Regions from separate parts of the Blautia sp. OM07-19 genome, predicted to be linked through region 3. Evidence: riboswitches for the same ligand, from Rfam matches in the RefSeq annotation. Region 3 holds a riboswitch; each other region holds the start of a gene.
What was found. Region 3 has a riboswitch for cobalamin ahead of DXC01_RS14035 (cysteine-rich small domain-containing protein). Riboswitches for the same ligand answer to the same signal wherever they lie in the genome.
Positions count from the first base shown of each region.

Region 1: linked by a shared signal. The riboswitch ahead of DXC01_RS00170 (cysteine-rich small domain-containing protein) and the one ahead of DXC01_RS14035 (cysteine-rich small domain-containing protein) in region 3 are both predicted to bind cobalamin.
Region 2: linked by a shared signal. The riboswitch ahead of DXC01_RS18945 (ABC transporter substrate-binding protein) and the one ahead of DXC01_RS14035 (cysteine-rich small domain-containing protein) in region 3 are both predicted to bind cobalamin.

Region 1 is NZ_QULA01000001.1:42,563-44,771, reverse strand. Features, by position in the region: gene DXC01_RS00175 (phosphatase) at 253-966, shown strand; gene DXC01_RS00170 (cysteine-rich small domain-containing protein) at 1,089-1,370, opposite strand; cobalamin riboswitch at 1,737-1,928, opposite strand; gene nudC (NAD(+) diphosphatase) at 2,137-2,209, shown strand, end outside.
Region 2 is NZ_QULA01000053.1:1,254-3,462, reverse strand. Features, by position in the region: gene DXC01_RS18945 (ABC transporter substrate-binding protein) at 1-1,148, opposite strand, end outside; cobalamin riboswitch at 1,345-1,544, opposite strand; gene DXC01_RS18940 (hypothetical protein) at 1,620-2,209, opposite strand, start outside.
Region 3 is NZ_QULA01000022.1:42,572-44,780, forward strand. Features, by position in the region: gene nudC (NAD(+) diphosphatase) at 1-64, opposite strand, end outside; cobalamin riboswitch at 273-464, shown strand; gene DXC01_RS14035 (cysteine-rich small domain-containing protein) at 831-1,112, shown strand; gene DXC01_RS14040 (phosphatase) at 1,235-1,948, opposite strand.

The DNA.
Region 1 (2,209 bases), on a different contig from region 3:
TATGACGCCACGATTCATATAGAACCATTATACTCTACACGCTCCTGCATGTCAACGAAATCCAACAGTATTTATCGGTTTTTTGTGCGGGTTTTGTTGTGGTTTTTGTTTGTTTTGTGTTGGTTTTTATTTGGAATTTGATTTTTGAGTTGACTTTTGGATTTTAGACTGCCATACTGAGATCAGTATAGTTTCTGTTACTGTAATTGGATCTGACAGTAACGATTTTTTCCGATCGGAGGAGGAACAAACATGTATCTTTCTGATGTACATACACATTCCATCGCAAGCGGGCACGGAACGACCTGTACCGTTTCTGATATGGCAAAAGCGGCTTCAAAGAAGGGGCTTAAACTGCTCGGGATCACAGACCATGGACCTGGCACACTTGCCGCGGGAACTTCTTCTTATTTCAGAAGTCTTTCTTATTCTCCCAAGAAACGCTTTGAGATTGAATTATTGTTTGGAGTTGAACTGAATATCCTTGATGTTGATGGACATGTAGATTTAAGTGATAAACTTCTTGACAAACTGGATTACGCGATTGCGAGCATGCACGCGCAAAATTATAAGAGTGGTTCTGTAAAAGAAAATACAAGTGCTTACCTGAACGCTATGAAGCATCCCTGCGTCAAAATCCTCGGACATTGCGATAATCCGCATTTTCCAGCAGATTATGAGACACTTGCAGTCGCAGCAAAAGAATTCGGAGTGATCTTTGAAATCAACGAAGCCTCCCTCGCCCCCTACGGCTACCGAGGAGACACCCGAACCAACAACCGCGAGATCCTGCGCTGCTGCCGCAAGTACAACATCCCGATCGTCCTCTCCAGCGACAGCCACGGCACAGAACACATCGGAGACTTCACCTGCGCCGCCGAATTCGTGCATGAAGAAATGTTCCCGGAGGAACTGATCTTGAATAATCAGATTCCAAGGTTGAAAATGATATTAGAAGAGAGATAATGAGTCTCCCACACACCGGTCCCTAATCTGCCGCCCTACGGGCGGCGTTCAGGGACCACACCCCGGTGAGCGAATGTCATCCGTACAGGAGGTGTTTCTCCGTAGGCGTCCCCATTCCTCATCTACCCCATCTTCTTCATCAACTCCACCAACTCCGCATACTTCCCAGTCACATACCCATAATTCTTCCTCTTATGCGGCAGCTGACAATCCGTGCAGTCCTTAAATCCCTTATCCGTAAACTTAAAATTCCCGCCACATTTATCACCCAGTGCATACAACGGGCAATAACAAAACAGACAATTAAAGTTCTCCGGGTCTGCCCCTTTATGGCATGGAAAATATTCACACTCCTTATTGCTGAAATAGGAATAATGTTTCCCTTCCCAATACGGTTTCTCCATAATATTCACCTCCATCCCCTTTTCATCCTATTATATCCTATAAGAAAATATAAAAAAAGCAGCTATGACCAATGTCATGCTGTCATTCAAACATTCTTATAGAGGATTTGCGATGCTGCTCCGGGGTAGACAATGAATCCGTTCAAATATGCGGAGGGAACGAATGCATCCGAAGCAGTATCGCCTGCCATTTAATCATACCCTTAATGGGTTACCATGCTCTGCGGCGGCCACCGCAATTACAAGCATGAGGTATAATTCATACGAACAGGCGAATTCCATAAAAAAATGCCTGCTTCCAATAAGCAGACAACACTCTGGGACTGCGGATATCCCTAAGTTGGTTGTTACACTTTACACGGAAGTTTAACCTCGCCATACAAAGCAGGTTTCCTGACTTCAGGATCATCGCTTGCCTTCCCCTTCTCATACTATGTACAATGGGATAATGAAGGTTCGCTCCTCTGTTACAGTGACCGGATCGCTCAGGACTCTCACCTGATTCCCTCTTCTGACTGCTACGCGGACACAGCCAGCACTTCATATGTTCAATATGGAATTATACTGACATTATAATAGCATACCCTTTGGTCATTGTCAATAGTATCTGATACTTTTTTCACAAATTCATAAGTAAAAAGTTATAATCTCTTTTCACACCCGTTTTTTCTCTGTGTTGCATTTTTTCTGCGTGTGTCCTATACTGAATTATATTTTCCGGTCCTGCATGACCACTACGTAGTTATCACCAAAAGGAGGATTTTTTATGATTCAGGATATCGCACCGCATACTTATCACAATGAATATAAACCAGTCACACCGGATGGCAACAGCATCA
Region 2 (2,209 bases), on a different contig from region 3:
GCATCTGCAAAGTCATTCAGAAGACGGTTTTCATAAGAAATATATCTAAGGTTGATATTCTGGCCATCCAGTTCACGGATTCCATCTCCATCTGTGTCAACGATTCCTGCATCATCCAGAATCTGTTTTGCTTTTTCCGGATCATAGGTATATGGATTCTCAAGTTTGTCGTAATCATAGTTCAGAGTAGATGGCAGTACGGAAAATCCTGGTGTATAAAGTCCACCGATTGTTCTGGAATTACAGATTGTATCATAGTCAATTGCCATCAGGATTGCCTGACGAAGTGTTTTGTTTCCAAGAACACCATCAAAGTTCATCCATGCAAATCCGCAGCGTACACCGGATGCAATATCAACAGTAAAGTCATCACTGTCCTGGAAATCCTGAATATCTGCTACATTTGTGATATTCTCAACCAAGTCTACCTGACCACTCTGGAGAGCCATTGTTTTTGCGGAGTTATCTCCCATGAACAGCAGATTGATCTTATCGTATGGAACATCTTCACGATAATACTCATTTGCAGCTAATGTATAACCAACACCTACACCATTGAATTCTTCAATCTTGTATGGACCTGTTCCAATAATTCCATTATCGTAGTTTTCAATATGTTCTACATCTGTGATTCCCATAGTTGGGTGGCAGAGCTGTCCTACAAGGTTTGCATATGGTTTGCTTGTTTTGATGTTAATAGTATTTGCATCATCATCTACAGTAACTTCTGCTTCAAATTCCAGATATTTCTCCGGTTTGGCAGATCCGGAAGGTCCTACCTCTTTCATGTGATCAAAATACTCTTTTACCTTTGTCGGAGTTAAATCACATCCGTCAGAGAATTTAATTCCGTCTTTCAGCTTGATCGTCCATTCTGTATGCTCGTCATTTACTTCATAACTCTCAGCAAGCCACGGGATAACTTCCATATTGTCATCGAATTTAAATAATGCTTCAGCAATACCATATCTCATAGCATTCCATCCACTGTTTTCATCATTTGCACTGTTTACACATCCATCTGTGTACATCTGACATCCGAAGTTTAAAACCTTCTCATCACCCTTCGCCTGTACAGTAACTCCCATTAATAATGCAACTGTTGTTGCCGCTGCTAACACAAGTAATTCTCTTTTTGTTTTTTTCATCCTTTACTTCCTTTCTTTTTTTGTTTCTTCGTTGTTTTTCTTCCTTCTCATACTGTCCATTCCTGTGATTTTGAACGAAAAAAAAGACAGATGCTCCCACATCCGTCACGAAATCTTACCATTAAAGAATCAAACATATATATGCAACACATGAAGTTGTAACTCTTAAGCAGGATTTCTCGTCGTCCGCAAGAATCTCTTTTACCAGAAATAAGCAGGTCTCCTGACTTAAGCTTACCCATTTTCAGCACCTTCCCAGAAAAATATCTTCCAGTGGCATTCAGCTGAAAACCAACTATCACAGTGACGGGATCGTACCGGATTTACACCGGTTTCCCTTTTAATCAGACCAGCAGGACGCTTCTGCTGGTCTGAACTTATCTCTAAAATCATTAAATGACCGTATGAATACTCATCTAGCATAACATACCATCATGTATACGTCAATTATTTTAGACTCTTATTTTCTATCTATTTTTCCGTAAATTTCCGGAATTTCTCAAAATTTGTTTCCGGTGTATAGGATTTCAGAACTTCCATCATGTCCTCTACACTATATGTATTATCATACATTCCAATAGATAACGCATACTGCTTATTAAACTCATCTACTGAATCCGCTGTCCAGAATGACTGCTGCAGCCGGAAAGCACTTCCATCTTCACGGTAATCTTCTGCAAAGCCTTCCAGAGCATTTTTCATGGCAACAAATGATGGTGCAACGATAGCACCGTATTTTCCTACAAGATAGTCGATTCTTTCCTTGCCGTTATATCCCTTTTTATTAAACATTTCGTATGTATCTTCTGTAAAACAGTCAATGGAACCCAACAATACATCTGTACTGTTCTCTTCTTCATAAGCATCAATTATCTTGATAAAATCACTTGCGCTCACTACACTCAGAATAACATTATAATCTCCTGTATTCAGCGAATCAGCCAGCTTTTCATCCAGGTGATCTTTTGGATACCCCGGAACCAGAGTAATCTTAATGTCACTGCCTGTTTCAATTTCTTCAGTATCCTGCGTATTCACCAGTTCTTCTACAGACTTCTCAT
Region 3 (2,209 bases):
TGCCATCCGGTGTGACTGGTTTATATTCATTGTGATAAGTATGCGGTGCGATATCCTGAATCATAAAAAATCCTCCTTTTGGTGATAACTACGTAGTGGTCATGCAGGACCGGAAAATATAATTCAGTATAGGACACACGCAGAAAAAATGCAACACAGAGAAAAAACGGGTGTGAAAAGAGATTATAACTTTTTACTTATGAATTTGTGAAAAAAGTATCAGATACTATTGACAATGACCAAAGGGTATGCTATTATAATGTCAGTATAATTCCATATTGAACATATGAAGTGCTGGCTGTGTCCGCGTAGCAGTCAGAAGAGGGAATCAGGTGAGAGTCCTGAGCGATCCGGTCACTGTAACAGAGGAGCGAACCTTCATTATCCCATTGTACATAGTATGAGAAGGGGAAGGCAAGCGATGATCCTGAAGTCAGGAAACCTGCTTTGTATGGCGAGGTTAAACTTCCGTGTAAAGTGTAACAACCAACTTAGGGATATCCGCAGTCCCAGAGTGTTGTCTGCTTATTGGAAGCAGGCATTTTTTTATGGAATTCGCCTGTTCGTATGAATTATACCTCATGCTTGTAATTGCGGTGGCCGCCGCAGAGCATGGTAACCCATTAAGGGTATGATTAAATGGCAGGCGATACTGCTTCGGATGCATTCGTTCCCTCCGCATATTTGAACGGATTCATTGTCTACCCCGGAGCAGCATCGCAAATCCTCTATAAGAATGTTTGAATGACAGCATGACATTGGTCATAGCTGCTTTTTTTATATTTTCTTATAGGATATAATAGGATGAAAAGGGGATGGAGGTGAATATTATGGAGAAACCGTATTGGGAAGGGAAACATTATTCCTATTTCAGCAATAAGGAGTGTGAATATTTTCCATGCCATAAAGGGGCAGACCCGGAGAACTTTAATTGTCTGTTTTGTTATTGCCCGTTGTATGCACTGGGTGATAAATGTGGCGGGAATTTTAAGTTTACGGATAAGGGATTTAAGGACTGCACGGATTGTCAGCTGCCGCATAAGAGGAAGAATTATGGGTATGTGACTGGGAAGTATGCGGAGTTGGTGGAGTTGATGAAGAAGATGGGGTAGATGAGGAATGGGGACGCCTACGGAGAAACACCTCCTGTACGGATGACATTCGCTCACCGGGGTGTGGTCCCTGAACGCCGCCCGTAGGGCGGCAGATTAGGGACCGGTGTGTGGGAGACTCATTATCTCTCTTCTAATATCATTTTCAACCTTGGAATCTGATTATTCAAGATCAGTTCCTCCGGGAACATTTCTTCATGCACGAATTCGGCGGCGCAGGTGAAGTCTCCGATGTGTTCTGTGCCGTGGCTGTCGCTGGAGAGGACGATCGGGATGTTGTACTTGCGGCAGCAGCGCAGGATCTCGCGGTTGTTGGTTCGGGTGTCTCCTCGGTAGCCGTAGGGGGCGAGGGAGGCTTCGTTGATTTCAAAGATCACTCCGAATTCTTTTGCTGCGACTGCAAGTGTCTCATAATCTGCTGGAAAATGCGGATTATCGCAATGTCCGAGGATTTTGACGCAGGGATGCTTCATAGCGTTCAGGTAAGCACTTGTATTTTCTTTTACAGAACCACTCTTATAATTTTGCGCGTGCATGCTCGCAATCGCGTAATCCAGTTTGTCAAGAAGTTTATCACTTAAATCTACATGTCCATCAACATCAAGGATATTCAGTTCAACTCCAAACAATAATTCAATCTCAAAGCGTTTCTTGGGAGAATAAGAAAGACTTCTGAAATAAGAAGAAGTTCCCGCGGCAAGTGTGCCAGGTCCATGGTCTGTGATCCCGAGCAGTTTAAGCCCCTTCTTTGAAGCCGCTTTTGCCATATCAGAAACGGTACAGGTCGTTCCGTGCCCGCTTGCGATGGAATGTGTATGTACATCAGAAAGATACATGTTTGTTCCTCCTCCGATCGGAAAAAATCGTTACTGTCAGATCCAATTACAGTAACAGAAACTATACTGATCTCAGTATGGCAGTCTAAAATCCAAAAGTCAACTCAAAAATCAAATTCCAAATAAAAACCAACACAAAACAAACAAAAACCACAACAAAACCCGCACAAAAAACCGATAAATACTGTTGGATTTCGTTGACATGCAGGAGCGTGTAGAGTATAATGGTTCTATATGAATCGTGGCGTCATAGCGCCTTAA